One region of the Nonomuraea bangladeshensis genome, then DNA from elsewhere that is predicted to be linked to it. Evidence: riboswitches for the same ligand, from Rfam matches in the RefSeq annotation. Region 1 holds a riboswitch; each other region holds the start of a gene.
What was found. Region 1 has a riboswitch for cyclic di-AMP ahead of ABD292_RS11760 (coiled-coil domain-containing protein). Riboswitches for the same ligand answer to the same signal wherever they lie in the genome.
Positions count from the first base shown of each region.

Region 2: another riboswitch for cyclic di-AMP. It lies ahead of ABD292_RS08230 (C40 family peptidase); the one in region 1 lies ahead of ABD292_RS11760 (coiled-coil domain-containing protein).
Region 3: another riboswitch for cyclic di-AMP. It lies ahead of ABD292_RS37785 (CHAP domain-containing protein); the one in region 1 lies ahead of ABD292_RS11760 (coiled-coil domain-containing protein).
Region 4: another riboswitch for cyclic di-AMP. It lies ahead of ABD292_RS34055 (C40 family peptidase); the one in region 1 lies ahead of ABD292_RS11760 (coiled-coil domain-containing protein).

Region 1 covers NZ_BAAAMV010000003.1:838,896-842,781, reverse strand. Annotated here, with positions in the region: gene ABD292_RS11770 (ATP-binding protein) at 1-241, shown strand, start outside; gene ABD292_RS11765 (DinB family protein) at 256-756, opposite strand; gene ABD292_RS11760 (coiled-coil domain-containing protein) at 764-1,732, opposite strand; cyclic di-AMP (ydaO/yuaA leader) riboswitch at 1,739-1,876, opposite strand; gene galT (galactose-1-phosphate uridylyltransferase) at 1,945-3,024, opposite strand; gene ABD292_RS11750 (DeoR/GlpR family DNA-binding transcription regulator) at 3,021-3,803, opposite strand.
Region 2 covers NZ_BAAAMV010000003.1:11,352-15,237, reverse strand. Annotated here, with positions in the region: gene ABD292_RS08240 (branched-chain amino acid aminotransferase) at 1-79, opposite strand, end outside; gene ABD292_RS08235 (3-isopropylmalate dehydrogenase) at 303-1,349, opposite strand; cyclic di-AMP (ydaO/yuaA leader) riboswitch at 1,462-1,603, shown strand; gene ABD292_RS08230 (C40 family peptidase) at 1,628-2,227, shown strand; gene serA (phosphoglycerate dehydrogenase) at 2,642-3,886, opposite strand, start outside.
Region 3 covers NZ_BAAAMV010000012.1:109,202-113,087, reverse strand. Annotated here, with positions in the region: gene ABD292_RS37800 (GlxA family transcriptional regulator) at 1-767, shown strand, start outside; gene ABD292_RS37795 (FBP domain-containing protein) at 773-1,279, opposite strand; gene ABD292_RS37790 (TetR/AcrR family transcriptional regulator) at 1,348-1,920, shown strand; gene ABD292_RS37785 (CHAP domain-containing protein) at 1,926-2,609, opposite strand; cyclic di-AMP (ydaO/yuaA leader) riboswitch at 2,624-2,765, opposite strand; gene ABD292_RS37780 (LLM class F420-dependent oxidoreductase) at 2,964-3,833, opposite strand; gene ABD292_RS37775 (iron-containing redox enzyme family protein) at 3,851-3,886, shown strand, end outside.
Region 4 covers NZ_BAAAMV010000010.1:308,698-312,583, forward strand. Annotated here, with positions in the region: gene ABD292_RS34045 (NYN domain-containing protein) at 1-647, shown strand, start outside; gene ABD292_RS34050 (C40 family peptidase) at 788-1,714, shown strand; cyclic di-AMP (ydaO/yuaA leader) riboswitch at 2,034-2,199, shown strand; gene ABD292_RS34055 (C40 family peptidase) at 2,273-2,809, shown strand; gene ABD292_RS34060 (hypothetical protein) at 2,904-3,749, shown strand; gene ABD292_RS34065 (M48 family metallopeptidase) at 3,787-3,886, shown strand, end outside.

The DNA of each region.
Region 1 (3,886 bases):
GTACGCGATGCGCTCCTCGGGCCGGCGCGAGATCGAGCTGCTGCTCATGCGGGTCAGCCCCCACGTGCTGCTGGCCGTGGCCGACCCCAGCGACGAGGTGCCGCGGCGCAAGGAGCCCGACTTCATCTCCGAGAACGGCCGCGGCCTCTACATCGTCGAGACCTACAGCCAGAGCTGGGGCTGGGACCGGCTGGCCCGCGGCGGCAAGGCCGTCTGGGCGCTCTTCCGCACCGAGCCGTGACCGCCTTCTTCTGATCACTCCCCCGTGGCGCCGTCGATGCGTTCGCGCAGGAGATCGGCGTGGCCGTTGTGCCGGGCGTACTCCTCGATCATGTGGACGAGGATCCAGCGGTGCGAGCAGTCGCCGCCGTTGCGCTCCCCCACGGCGTCGAGCGGCCGCGCGGCCGAGATGGCGCGGGCTCGCTCGATCTCGTCCCGCCAGGTCTCGAACGCCTCCTCCACCGACGCGGTGTCCACTTCCTTGAAGTCGGCGTCGTTGTCGCGGTCCTTGTCCCACAGCTTCGGCACGTCCTCGCCGGCGAGCACCCGGCGGAACCAGGCGCGCTCGACGTTCGCCATGTGCCGTACCAGGCCGAGCAGGGACATCCCGGAGGGCTCGGCGCTGCGCAGGCGCAACTGCTCGTCGGTCAGGCCGGCGCACTTGACCGCGAGGGTGCCGCGGTGCCATTCGAGCCAGTTGTTCAGCACGGTGCGCTCGTCGCCGGTCAGCGGCGGAGGGGTGCGAGGGTCTTCCATATTCCGTTCAGTTCATCGAGATGTGGACGTGGTCGTAGTGGTTCTCGGTGATGCTGCCGCGGTCGGACATCGCGCGCCAGCCGGAGCCCGAGTTGATGCGCTGCTTCCAGATCACGTACTTGACGCCTAGTTTGCTCTGGTTCTGCAGGGCCCAGGCGGCGATGCGGTCGCCCAGGGCGTTGTTGGCCGCGCTGGGCATGGTGCCGCCCGAGCTCATCATGAAGTCGCAGGCGCGGCCGAGCGGGTGCTCGCCGCTGGAGCCGGAGCGGAAGCAGCCCACCGAGAACGGCAGCGCGAAGTTCTTCGTCACCTGCTCGCGCATGAGCCGGGTGCGCGCGGTGATGTTGTCCGAGCCGGCCGGCAGCTCGGGGGCCCAGCTGCCGTCGGAGTTGCGGCCGGTGCCGTACGGGACCAGATCGGCCAGCTTGTCCTTGATGTCGTCGATGACGTCCTCGGCCTCGTCGCGCTGCTCGGCGACCTCGGCCGCGTCCGCGCGGATCTTGACCGCCAGCGCCTCGGCCTCGGCGGCGGCCTTCTTCTTCTCGTCGCGGGCCGTTGCCACGCCCTGCACCAGCGCCTGCTGCTCGGTGGTGAGCTGGTCGAGCACGGCCGCGCTGGCCCCGTCGAGCATGAAGCCAGGCACCGGGGGGTTGCCGTTCTGGTAGCGGAGGCGGGCGAGCTCGGCGACGCGCTGCTCGGAGGCGGCGAGCGTGCGCTCGGCCGTGGCCAGGCGTTCCTTGGCGGTCTCGGCGGTCTCCTGTGCCTTGGCCAGCTCGACGCGCTTGAGGTTGTACTGCTCGATCAGCTTGTCGACCTTGGTGTTGAGCCGCTTGAGCTGGGCGCGGAGCTGTGACTCCGACGGCTTGGGCGCGGCCGCCTGCACAGCGGCCGCCTGCGCAGGGTAAGGCGTCGACAGGAGGACGGCGGCGGCGGTGACGAGACCGATGGCGAAGGGCACGGGGGACGAAGCCGCCACGTACAGGGTTCCTCTCCCTCTGCCGGCCGGGTTAGCTGACGGGTTCGGGCGTGAGAGCGTCCCTACCACCGAAGTGGATTCACCCCAGGTGCGGTGGGTCCCCGGCTCCCGGGCGACGCGCCCGGGATTAGGCGTGCGACGGCTGGTGAGGCCGTTGCTTATGGGGATATTAGTGGTAGATCACAAGTAATGCGACCTTAAGTAGAAATCTATTAGTGATCGAGTTGTGATCGGAGCATGCGTGCCGCCTCCTCCGGCAGCACGTCGTTGACGAAGGCGCCCATCGCCGACTCCGACCCCGCCAGATATTTCAGCTTCTCGGGCGCCCGCCTGATGCTGAACAGCTCAAGCCGCAGGTAGGCGAGGTCCCGCCCCTCGCGCACGGGCGCCTGGTGCCAGGCCGCGATGTACGGCATCACGACCCCGAACAGCCCGTCGAAGGCCCGCAGCACCGAGGTGTAGAGCGGCGCGAACGCGGCCCGCTCCGCCTCCGTCAGCGCCGGCAGGTCCGGCACCTGCCGGTGCGGGTAGACGTGCACCTCGAACGGCCAGCGCGCGGCGGCCGGCACGAACGCCGTCCAGTGCTCGTTGGAGGTCACGACCCGCGTGCCCGCCGCGCGCTCGGCGGCGAGGACGTCGGCGAACAGGTTGCCGGGGCCCTTGTGCCGGGAGGCCGCGCCGAGGTTGAGCTTGGTGCGCGGGGTGACGTACGGGTAGGCGTAGATCTGACCGTGCGGATGCGCGAGCGTGATGCCGATCTCCGAGCCGCGGTTCTCGAAGCAGAACACCTGCTCCACGCCCTCGACGGCGGACAGCTCGGCGGTGCGGTCGGCCCATGCCTCCATGACCAGCTCGACCTGGTCGTCGGAGAGGCGGGAGAAGCTGGAGTCGTGGTCGGAGGTGAAGCAGACGACCTCGCAGCGGCCGGCGCCGGGACGGACCTCGCTCAGGCCGCCCACATCCTCATAGGTGCCGAAATTTCGGGAGAAGGACGGGAAGCGGTTCTCGAACACCACGACGTCGTAGTCGTACGCCGGGATCTCCGTGTCGCGGCCGGGCGCCGACGGGCACAGCGGGCACTCGGCCGCCGTGCCCTTCGGCTGGAACGTACGGGTCTGGCGGTGCCCCGCCATCGCGATCCACTCCTCGGTCAGCGGGTCGTAACGCAGCTCGGAGGCCACCGGCCGGGGGCCGAGCTCGCGCCGGTCCACCGCGCTCCGGTCGGCGTCGTCCCTCCGGTCGAAGTAGATGAGCTCCCGGCCGTCGGCCAGATGGGTGATGGTGCGCTTCACAGCGTGCCCTCTTCCGCGATGATGAGTTCGCCGGCCCGGTCGGCCAGCTCCGTGCGTGCTTCCTCCGGCAGCGCCGCGTCGCTGATGACCACGTCGGCCTCGCTCAGCTCGGCGATGGTGCTGATGCCGACCGTGTTCCACTTGGTGTGGTCGGCGGGCACCACCAGGCGGCCGGCGGCGCTCACCAGCTCCCTGTCGGTCTCGGACTCCAGCAGGTTGGGCGTGGTGAAGCCGGCACGGACGCTCATGCCGTGGACGCCGAGGAAGAGCGTGTCCACGTGCAGGCGGCGGATCGCGGCCACGGCGACCGGGCCCACCAGCGCGTCCGATGGCGTACGGACGCCGCCGGTCAGCACCACCGTGCGGTCGGCACGCGGGTTGCGGTGGAAGACGTCGGCGACGGGGACCGAGTTGGTGATCACGGTCAGCTCGGGCACGGCGATCAGGTGATGGGCGAGGGCCCACGTGGTGGTGCCCGCCGACAGCGCGACTGCGGTGCCCGGCCGGACGAGCTGCGCGGCGCGGCGCGCGATCGCCTGCTTCTCCGGCTGCTGGCGGGCGGACTTGGCGGTGAAGCCCGGCTCCTCGGTCGAACCGGGGCCGAGTGCGGTCGCGCCGCCGTGCACCTTCTCCAGCAGGCCGCGCTCGGCCAGCACCTCGAGGTCGCGGCGGATGGTCATGTCGGAGACGCCGAGCTCGCGTACGAGGTCGGCCACGCGTACGCCGCCGTTGCTGCGTACGCGTTCGAGGATCGCCTGCTGACGCTGCTGTGCGAGCACCCTTGCCCCTTCCAACAGATTCCACCAAATTATGACATGACGATGGTGGGAAATGTTAGTTCGCGTGGATCACTTGCCTGGTC
Region 2 (3,886 bases), 830 kb from region 1:
GTACCTGCTCCCGCTCGGCCGCGGTGCGAGCGTGGTCGGATAGCTGCACGTCGAAGCTGAGCTTCTGAGCGATGGTCATGACGATGGTCCTTCTCTCTGCGATTTCGCGAAAATCTACCGAATCCTGAGGGTCCGTGGACCCGCTACAGCGCGGCAGTGCTGCCCGAAGGCAGCTAGTACTTCCTATTGTCTCGCCATATGGGATGACAAGCTGCCGTTGGGCGATTCGGCCACTTCGGACAGCAAAAAGCGCCTGGCGATCCGGGTGCGGACCGCCAGGCGCGTGGGGAGGCTAGGCGGCCCTAGCCGGATACTCGCGCGGTGATGTCGTCGCCGATCTGCGAGGTGGTGCGGCCGGTCCAGCCGGTCAGCCGCTCGACGATGTCGTCGGCGACCGCCTGCTCGACCTTGGCCGCCTCGGCGCTCAGGCCGAGGTGGTCGAGGAGCATGGCGACCGACAGGATGGTGGCGGTCGGGTCGGCCTTGCCCTGGCCCGCGATGTCGGGGGCGCTGCCGTGCACCGGCTCGAACATGCTGGGCGCCGTGCGCTCGGGGTTGATGTTGCCGCTCGCGGCCAGGCCGATGCCGCCCGCGATGGCCGCGCCGAGGTCGGTGATGATGTCGCCGAACAGGTTGTCGGTGACGACGACGTCGAAGCGCCCCGGCTGGGTCACGAAGAACATCGACGCCGCGTCGATGTGGCAGTAGTCGGTGCTGACCTCGGGGTATTCCTCGGCCACCCGGTTGACCGTGCGCTGCCACAGGTCGCCGGCGTAGGTGAGGACGTTGGTCTTGTGGACCAGCGTCAGCTTCTTGCGCGGGCGGCTCTGGGCCTTGTCGAAGGCGTAGCGGACGACGCGCTCGACGCCGTGGGCGGTGTTGAGCGACTCCTGGGTGGCGATCTCGTGCGGCGTGCCGCGCCGCATGGCGCCGCCGGTGCCCGCGTAGAGGCCCTCGGTGCCCTCGCGGACCACGATCATGTCGATGTCCTCGGCCGTGGTGTCGGCCAGCGGGGTCTCGACGCCGGGGAAGAGCTTGACCGGGCGCAGGTTGACGTAGTGGTCGAACTCGAAGCGCAGCCGCAGCAGCAGGTCGCGCTCCAGGATGCCCGGCGGCACGCTGGGGTCGCCCACCGCACCGAGCAGGATCGCGTCGTAGCCGCGCAGCTCCTGCAGCACCGAGTCGGGCAGCGTCTCGCCGGTGCGGTGGTATCGCGCCGCGCCCAGGTCGTAGTGCGTGGGCTCGATCTTCGTGCCGACGGCTTCGAGGACCTTGAGCCCTTCGGTGACGACCTCGGTGCCGATGCCATCGCCGGGGATGACGGCCAAGCGGATGTTACGCGACTCCATGCCGGTACCTTACCGGCTCGTCTCGCCTGACGAACACTCGGTCTCATTTTTCGGACTGTTCCAGAAAAGTCCGATTTGTGAAGGTTTGCGATCTTTTGACTGATTCGTTAGCGTCCGTGCCCTGCCTAATCCACGCGGCGGTTCGCGTGGAGCCGGGGACCCACTCTCCCCCAGGGGCGAATCGGCATGCGCCGTAGGGCTGCTTCCAAGCCCGAGCCCGTCAGCTAACCCGGTCGGCCGTATGGAAGGACAGTCCCCTGTCTCGCATCGCCATTCTCGTGGCGGCGGGCGCGACCGGCCTCGCCGTGCTCGCCTCCCCCGCCCAGGCATCCACCCCCGACGAGAACAACCCCGGCCGCGCGCCCAAGGCCGAAACCCTCGACCAGCGCGCACTCACCACCACGCTCACCGGTCCGGAACTCAAGAAGATCCGGGATCGGCAGAGCAGGCCCGCCTGGAAGATCGCACTGAACTTCGCCCTGAAAAAACAGGGCATCCCGTACCTATGGGGCGGGACCGGCAGGGGCGGTTACGACTGCTCGGGCCTCATGCTCCGGGCGTACCAGAAGGCGGGGATCCAGCTGCCCCGCGTCGCCGCCGACCAGTACGCGGCATTCGACAAGAAGGTCTCCTGGAACCACCTCAAGCCCGGCGACCTGGTCTTCTTCAGCAACCTCGGCCACGTCGGGATGATCTCCCGGCCCGGCTACATGGTGCACGCGCCCCGCACCGGCGACGTCATCAAGGAGGAGAAGCTGTCGAGCTGGCGCAGAAGCGTCTTCGTCGGCGGCGTCCGGCCCGACCGCAAGGGCGTGCGGGAGTGGGCGGAGCGGCAGGAGGAGCCGGCACCGCCCATGCCCGTCGCGTCGGTGCTCTGACCGACGTCCCTGATGTGCGAGCCGGGGCCCTACCGGCCGGACTCCTGCGGGGCGCCGCCGTTGTCGCGGCGGTCCAGCGCGGTCTGCAGGGCCTCGGCGGCCTCGTCCTTGTGGTCTTCCGCACGGTTCCAGGCGTACATCTCGTACATGATCGTCAACTCGTTTCGCGAGGAGGCGTTACTGACGGGAGGGACTTACCGGCCGACGCGACGCCGTTCACCGCGGCGAGTCGCCGACCTGCCCTAACAGGCCTCGCCGCGGCAGGTAATGAGTACGAGCACCTGGCGCATGTGCTTCCACGTTAACCGAGGAATCTCGTTGGATGTCCTAGCATCCCGCATGCTGAGACAGCTGAGACGACGAAAAGGCCGCCGCCCGATCCGGGCGGCGGCCTTTCGCGCGAGGCGGGGAGTGTCAGTCCTCCAGGTCCACAGAACGGCCGCTCTCGGCGCCGATCTCGGCCACGATCTGGTCGACGATGTCGGCCGGGATCGCCGAGTCGACGGTCAGCGCGATGAGCGCCTTGCCGCCCTTGACGTCGCGGGCCACCTGCATGGAGGCGATGTTGACGCCGTGCTCGCCGAGCAGGCGGCCGACCACGCCGACGATGCCGGGACGGTCGGCGTAGGTGAAGAACGCGAGGTGCGCCGTCGGCTCGATCTCCATCTCGTAGCCGTTGACCTCGACGATCTTGGTGATCTGGCGGGGACCGGACAGCGTGCCCGACACCGAGACCTGGCGGCCGTCGGCCAGCACGCCACGGACGGTCACCACGTTGCGCCAGTCGGGGCTCTCGGAGCTGGTGATCAGCTCGACGGCGACGCCGCGGTCCTTGGCCAGCAGCGGCGCGTTGACGTAGGTGACCTGCTCCTCGATGACGTCGGCGAAGACGCCCTTGAGCGCGGCCAGCTCGATGACCCGCACGTCCTGGGAGGCGATCTCGCCGCGCACCTCGACGTCGAGCTTGGTGGCGACCTCGCCGGCCAGCGCGGTGAACACCCGGCCCAGCTTCTCGGCCAGCGGCAGGCCCGGCTTGACGTCCTCGGCCACGGCGCCGCCCTGGACGTTGACCGCGTCCGGCACGAACTCGCCCGCGAGCGCCAGCTTCACGCTCCGCGCGACCTGGGTGCCGGCCTTCTCCTGGGCCTCGTGGGTGGAGGCGCCGAGGTGCGGCGTGACGACGACCTGGTCGAGCTCGAACAGCGGGCTGTCGGTGCAGGGCTCCTTGGCGAAGACGTCGAGGCCGGCGCCCGCGACGCGGCCCTCCTTGATCGCGGAGTAGAGCGCGGCCTCGTCCACGATGCCGCCGCGGGCGACGTTGACGATGCGCACGCTCGGCTTGACCTTGTGCAGCGCCTCGTCGCCGATGAGCCCGAGGGTCTCCTTGGTCTTCGGCAGGTGCACGGTGATGAAGTCGGCCTGCTTGAACACCTCGTCGAGGCTCACCAGCTTGACGCCGAGCTGCGCGGCGCGGGCCGGCGGCAGGTAGGGGTCGTAGGCGATGATCTCGACGCCGAACGGCGCCAGCCGCTGCGCCACGAGCTGGCCGATCTTGCCGAATCCGAGGATGCCGACGACCTTCTCGTCCAGCTCGACGCCGGTGTACTTGGACCGCTTCCACTCCCCGTTCTTCAGCGCGGCGTGCGCCTGGGCGGTGTT
Region 3 (3,886 bases), on a different contig from region 1:
GCGAGGCGGACACGATCGTCGTGCCCGGCTGCTCCGAGGGGGCCGCCCCGCCCGACCCGGCCGCGCTGGAGGCGTTGCGCGCCGCGGCCGCGGGCGGCGTCAGGATCGCCTCCATCTGCGTGGGGGCGTTCACCCTGGCCGCCGCCGGGCTGCTCGACGGGCTCAGCGCCACCACGCACTGGGCCGCGGCGGAGCGGCTGGCGGAGGCGTACCCGCTGGTGGACGTGCGGCCGGACGTCCTCTACGTGGACAACGGCCAGATCCTCACCTCCGCGGGCGCCGCCGCGGGGCTCGACCTGTGCCTGCACCTGATCCGGCGCGACCTCGGCTCGGCGGTCGCCGCCGACGCGGCCCGCCTGGCGGTGACGCCGCTGGAACGCGAGGGCGGGCAGGCGCAGTTCGTCACGCACGCCCGGCCGCCGGCGCCGCGCGGCTCACTGCTGGAGCCGGTGCTGTCCTGGATCGAGGACAACCTCGCCGGCGAGCTGACGCCGGCCGGCATGGCCGCGCGGGCCGGGATGAGCGAGCGCACCTTCGGCCGCCGCTTCCGCGAGCAGACCGGAACCACGCCGCTGCAGTGGCTGCTGCGCGCCCGGGTGCGGCGGGCCCAGCTCCTGCTGGAGACCACGGACCACGGCGTCGAGCGGGTCGCGGCGCAGGCCGGGTTCACCTCGGCGACGGCGTTCCGCGATCGGTTCAAGCGGGTCGTCGGCGTCACCCCGCAGTCCTACCGCGCCTCCTTCCGCACGCGCGGTCCCGCGGTCTGACCGGCTCATGCGGCTCTCGCGGCCACCTTGTCCAGGAAGGCGTACAGGTTCGTCCGGGTGCGGGCGAGCTTGTCCTCCAGGGTGAGGGACTCGTCGATGACGCCGCCGCCCGCGGCCTCCTTCGTGCCGCGCAGGTAGAGGGAGCAGGCGAGGTCGGCGCACATGTACTGGCCGACGGAGTTGCCCTGGCGGCCCGCCTCGCCGGTGCGGCGGGCGCTCATGAGCGCGACGCCGCCGTTGGTGTGCGTGGTCAGGCAGAGCGAGCACATGCTGCGCGCGGTGAAGCCGCGGGCCGCGCCCGAGGTCACGCGGAGCGCCACCCCGACGAGGGCGCCGTCGCGCTCGGCCACCAGGTACGCGCGTTCCGGCGCGCCCGGATCCCGCCAGCCCAGGAAGTCGAGGTCGTCCCAGGGCTGGTCGGGCAGGTCCTTCGGCACGCCGGCGCGCTTGGCCTCACCCTTCGAGCAGTTGATGAGGGACGCGCGGATCTCGCGCTCGGTGAGAGGTCTCATGAGCGGCGAGGCTAGTTTCCTTAATGCTATTATGCAAATGCTTAAAGGCTTTAAGTGATGGAGGGCGCGTGGCACGAGCGGGACTGACCGCGGAACGCCTGACCCGGGCGGCGGCGGAGCTGGCCGACGAGCTCGGCTTCCACAACCTGACGGTCTCGGCGCTCGCCCGCCGGTTCGGCGTCAAGCCCGCCGCGCTCTACTCCCACGTCAGGGACGCCCAGGAGCTCCGGGTGCGGGTGGCGGTCCTCGCCCTCGCCGAGCTCGCCGAGCGGGCCGCCGCCGCCCTCGCCGGCCGCGCCGGCAAGGACGCGCTGGTGGCCTTCGCCGACGCCTACCGCGGCTACGCCAAGGAGCACCCCGGCCGGTACGCCGCCGGGCAGATCGAGCTCGACGACGAGACCGCCTACGCCAGCGCCGCCCGCCGGCACGCCGAGATGACCCGGGCCATCCTGCGCGGCTACGACCTGCCCGAGCCCGCCCAGACCGACGCCGTGCGCATGCTGCACAGCACCTTCCACGGTTTCGTCAGCCTGGAGACGCAGGGCGGCTTCGCCCGCACCCCGCGCGAGGTGGACGTGTCCTGGGCGCGGACTCTCGACGCCCTCGACGCGGTGCTCAGGAACTGGCCTCCGGAGGAGTGAGCGGGTCAGGCGGCGTAGTTCGGGTAGCCGTAGCCGACGACCTGGGAGGTCGGGCGGACCCGCTCCTCGACCTTGCCGTTGCCGGTGTTGCCCTCGATCGTGGAGATCGTGCCGTCGCCGTTGTCCTTGACGACGAAACCGACGTGGTTGATGGCGCTCAGGCTCTTGCTGCCGCTCCAGGAGAAGAACACCACGGCGCCGGGCTTGGCCTCGGTGCCCCAGCGGTCGTTGGCGGCGAACCACTTGGCGTGGGCGACGGTGTAGGCGTCCCAGCCGACCTGGGTGCGGGCGCCGGTCTGCTCGCCGACCCAGGAGACGAACATCGAGCACCAGGGGGCGTTCAGGTAGGCGTTCCTGTTGCCGCCGTCGCGCTGGACGGTCTCGCCGGCGCGGGCCGAGTCGGCGTACCACTGCTGGAACTTGGTGCCGCCGCCGTCGGCGTTCTCGGACGTGCCGACCTGGGCGCGGGCGAGGTCGAGGACCTGCTGGGCGGTGACGTTGACGCGCGCGTCGCGGTTGCTGACGCCCTGCTGGGCGGCGGCGGCGGCGGCCGCGGGCTGCGCGGGGGCGCTGTCGGCGGCCGCGGTCACGGCGGCGGTGGCGCCCAGGGCGGAGACGGCGAGGGCGCCGCTCAGCGCCAGCTTGGCGGCGTTCAGCTTCGGGGCACGGATGAAACGGCTGATGGCCATGAGGGGTTTGCTCCTTTGCGCTTCCATGCCGCTTACCGGGTTAGCTGACGGGTTCGGGCGTGCGGAAGCTGCCCTACGGCACATGGACGTGCCGATTCACCCCGGTCGAGAACGGGTCCCCGGTTCCGCCAGTGGCGGATTCAGCGGCCGCGGGCATCGGACGCCCGCGGTGGGAGTGGGATCGAACATGGCGTCCGCGAGGCGGACGCGGGCGAGCGCGGCCCGGTGGTCACTCGCTCTGAGGCTGAGGTCGCGGCCACGCTCACTGGACCGTACAACACCCCCCTGACCTGCGTAATTCCCCGGTCACGAAATCCCCATGACGGGCGGCGAAGGTAACGTGCGGGTGTGCTCTCAGCCGCGTCCCAGCCCGAGCGCGGCGGCGGCCTCCTCCAGGGCTTCCAGGTGTCCCTCGACCGGGCCGAGGCCCGCCCCCATCGTGTTGATCGAGAGGTGCGTCGCGCCCGCCTCCCGCCAACGCCCGGCGAGGTCGACCAGCGCCTCGGCGTCGCCCGTCCACCCCGCCCGGCCCTCCATGCCGAGCCCGGACGGGTCGCGGCCGGCCTGCGTGGCGGCCTCCTCGACCATGGCCTTGGCCTGGTCGAGCTCCGGCCCCGGGGACATCTGGGGGAACCAGCCGTCGGCCAGCCGCCCGGCCCGCCGGTAGGCCGGGGGCGACTGCGCGCCGAACCAGACGGGGATCGGCCGCTGCACCGGCAGCGGCGCGAGCCCGGCGGCGCTCACCCGGTGGTGCTCGCCCTCGAAGGTGACCGTCTGCTCGCACCAGAGCCTGCGCATCAGCGCGACCTGCTCCTCGATCCGCTTGCCGCGGGTGCCGAAGTCCGCGCCGAGCGCTTCGTACTCGACGTGGTTCCAGCCCAGCCCCACGCCCATGCGGAAGCGTCCGCCGGTCAGCAGGTCGACCTCGGCGGCCTGCTTGGCGGCCAGCACCGCCTGCCGCTGCGGCAGGATGATGATGCCGGTGACCAGCTCCAGCGACGTCAGCGCGGCCAGGTAGCCGAACATCACCATCGGCTCGTGGAAGGTCGTGTGCACGTCATAGGGGCCGCTCCAGCCCTGGTGCACGGCCGGGTCGGCGCCCACGACGTGGTCGTAGGCGAGCACGTGGCGAAAGCCCAGCTCCTCGACGCGCCGGCCGTAGGCGCGTACGGCGCCCGGGTCCGCGCCGATCTCGGACTGCGGGAAGACGACACCGATCTGCATGTGTGGCTCCTGTCATCGTGATCTTCCCTCCCATCATCGCGGGCCCGCCGCGC
Region 4 (3,886 bases), on a different contig from region 1:
TGGCCGACGTCGAGAAGCAGCTGGAAGCCTCGCGCCGGGCCGCCCGCGAGGGCCGCAGCCTGGAGGACGCCCGCATCCGGGTGCTGCTCGACGCCCTGCAGGACGCCTCGGCCGGGCTGCGCAGGGAGCTCGGCCTGCCGGCCACCATCAGCCGGCCCGCCGACTCGGTCGCGGCCCACCCCGGTGAGCGGCCGGGCGTGCGCGGCGTGCCCGCGCGGGCGCTGGCCGACGACGACCCGCAGCTGCTCGACCAGCTCCTCGCGATCCCGCAGATCCACCTCATCATCGACGGCTACAACGTCACCAAGACCGGCTACGGCACGCTCACCCTGGCCGACCAGCGCAACCGCCTCATGACCAACCTCGGCGGGCTGGCCGCGCAGACCAGGGTCGAGGTGACCGTCGTCTTCGACGGGGCCGAGCTCAACGCCCCCGTGCAGGTCGTCGCGCCGCGCGGGGTGCGGGTGCTCTTCAGCGACCCCGGGGAGATCGCCGACGACCTCATCCGGCAGCTCGTCCGGGTCGAGCCGCCGGGGCGGGCCATCGCCGTCGTGTCCTCCGACCGCGAGGTGGCCGAATCGGTGCGGCGGATGGGAGCCAGACCGGTTCCGTCTGCTCTGCTGTTGCGCCGGCTTGGTCGCGCCTAGATTACGAATTTGAGGTTTTACCCGTTGAGGTGAGACCTCACCCGCCACTTCTGTACTATTCGCCCCAGATGTTTACCCTGGGAGGCGACGCAGTGAGGTTTGGCCGGGTACCGGTGGCCGCGGGGATCGCGTTCGGACTGGTGCTTACCCCCACCGGGGCCGCGATCGCCGATCCCAAACCCACGCTCGCTCAGGCCAAGGCCAAGCTGGAGAAGCTCAACGACAAGGCGGACAAGGTCGTCGACCGCTACAACACGGCCACGGAGCGGTACAAGAAGGCGAAGTCCAGCTACACGGACCTCGACAACAGCTACAAGCGCAAGCTGGCCACCGTCGCCGACCTGCGCGCCCAGGTGATCGGCATGGCCGTCGACAGCTACCAGCTCGGCGGCGACGTCACGTCCCTGCCGGGCTTCCTCGGCGCCGACAACCCCGACGACTTCCTCGCCCGCCTCGCGCTGACCGGCCAGATCTCCAAGGAACGGGCCGAGAAGCTGAGCGCCTTCGACCGGGAGAACCGCGGGCTCAAGACCGAGCGGGACAAGGCGGAGAAGGCCCTGGAGACGGCCGACAAGGAGCGCGGCGGGGTCCAGAAGGAACGCGCGGAGATCCTCAAGCTGATCGCCCAGCAGAAGAAGCTGCTGGAGAAGCTGAACGCCTACAACCCGGGCAACCCCAACAGCACCGGCATGAAGTACACCGGCTCCGCGTCGGGCAACGCGGCCTCGGTGCTGCGCTTCGCCTACGCGCAGATCGGCAAGCCGTACGTGTTCGGCGGGACGGGCCCGGGCGGCTACGACTGCTCCGGCCTGACGCAGGCGGCCTGGCGGGCCGCGGGGGTCTCGCTGCCGCGTACGACGTGGCAGCAGTGGGCCTGGGGGGCGAACCGCCGGGTGAGCCTGGACGCGCTGCAGCCCGGGGACCTCATCTTCAGCGAAGGACTGGGGCACGTCAGTATCTACGCGGGCAACGGGCAGATCGTTCACGCGCCGCAGACGGGCGACGTCGTGAAGGTCGTCAAGCTGTCGGCCTACGGGCGGCGGCTCGTGGGCGCCATCCGTCCCTGAGGCCCGTCCGTACGTCCTCCCGCGCCGGCGGCGCGGTGCCCTGTTATCGCAGTGAAAACTGTGACGAAAGTGACAAATCGCCCCTTACTGGGCCCTGTCCCGAGAAGTGTGAGTATGGTCACATTCCGGTAACGGAGCCCGGTCGCCGAGCAGGAGTTTCGATCCTGACTCGGCCCCTTGTCTGATCTTGACAAGCCGCCGTCCGCTTTGCCGATTCGTGAGGTGTCGGCGTAGCTTCTGGCGTCGCGGTGACACGCCATGTCGCCCGCAGAATCCGCCGGTCGCCTCCCGTACATCCCCATGAGAAAAACCTCGACGGGGCGGCGACCTGCCGAATCCGTGCAGCCAGGAGGCACGGAGCCGGGGAACCACCGATCCCCCTCCCTAGGGGATCAGGGGTGAATCGGCGCTGTTCGCACGCGCCGTAGGGCTACTTCCAGGCCCGAATCCGTCAGCTAACCCGGTAGGCGTTCGTGGAAGTCTCAAGGAGAAATCCTGTCTACCTCCCCGCTTAACCCCCGTCTGTCCCGTCTTGCCCTGAGTGGCGCGGCGCTCACCATGACCGTGACGGCCGGAGGTGTGGTCCTCCACGCCCCGGCGGCTCAGGCGGCGACCGCGAGCGACGCGGCCACGACCTCCACGACCTCGGTGCAGACCAGCACGAAGTCGTCGAAGTCCGCCAAGGCCGTCAAGACCGCCAGGTCGGCCAAGGCACGCAAGGTCGCTCGGCAGCAGGCGAAGGCTCACCGGGCCGTCGCCGTGGCCAAGAACCAGATCGGGGACCCGTACCGCTACGGCGGCACCGGCCCCGGCTCGTTCGACTGCTCCGGACTCGTCCAGTACGCCTGGAAGAAGGCCGGAATCAGGCTCCCGCGCGTGGCGAGCAGCCAGTTCGCCCGCACCCGGACGAAGGTCTCCTGGAAGAAGCTCAAGCCAGGCGACCTGATGTTCTTCAACGGGCTCGGCCACGTAGGCATGTACGTCGGCAAGGGCAAGATGATCCACTCGCCCAGGACCGGCGAACGGGTACGTATCGACAAGCTGAGCGGATGGCGCAAATCGTCGTTCGTCGGCGCGGTCCGTCCCGGTATGTGACCACAGCCCCGCCCCGATCCCCGTACGGGATCGGGCGGGGCTGTCGCCTTTTCCCACCCCGGGCACCCGTCCGGCCCGGCTACCATCGGGCATCGTGTCCGACCAGGTGAGCCGACGCCGACGAGCCGCCCCGGCGGCTCTCCTCCTCCTGGTGCCGCTCCTCGCGTTCATCCCGGCCGCGAGCGCGCCGATCGCGGCCGCTCCCGCGCCGCCCGCGGGCGCGCGCGGACTGTGGCCGGGGGAGTCCGTCACCGTCCGTGGGACACGGTCCATGATCATCGCCCCGGCCACGCCCACCTCGTCCGTGTCGCTGGCCGAGCTGGCGCACCTGGCCGACACGGCCGCGCTCCGCGTCGGAACGGTCCTCGGCGAGCCCGTACGCCCCCTCGTGGTCGTCCCCGCCTCCGCCGCCGAGGCGGCCCGCCTGGCCGGGACCGGCCCGATCGAGGGCCTCGCCGCGCTCGCCGACGGCGACCGGGTGCTCGTCGTCCCCGAGGTCTTCGCCCGCCTCAACCCCACCGGCAGGGACGTCGTCCTGGCGCACGAGCTCACCCACGTCGCCGCCGGCACCGACCGCCTCCCCATCTGGCTGTACGAGGGTTTCGCCGACTACGTCGGCTACCGCGACTCGGGACTGCCCGTACGGACGGCCGCCGCCGAACTGGCGGACGAGGTGCGCGCGGGACGCCTGCCCGCCGCACTCCCCGGCCCCGCCGCCTTCGCCGCCGACGGGAGCGACCCGGCGCGGCTCGCACGGGCTTACCAGGAGGCCTGGCTGGCGTGTCGCTTCCTCGCCGACCGCTTCGGCGAGGGGACTCTGGTACGCCTCTACCGTGAGGCCCGGGTGGACGGCGCCGACCGGGCACTCGCCGGGCTCGGGCTCTCCACGGCCACGCTGACGGCCCGCTGGCGCGCGTACGTGCGCGAACAGCTCGCGTGAGAGCGTGAGGGCGTGAGGGCGTGAGAGGGGGAGGCAGATGAGCGAACGCCGGCAGCCGGACGGCGCCAAGCCCGCCGGCGACGGCGGCGATCGGGCCGTGAGCGGCGCGCCCGCCTATGAAGGCGGCGATCGGGCCG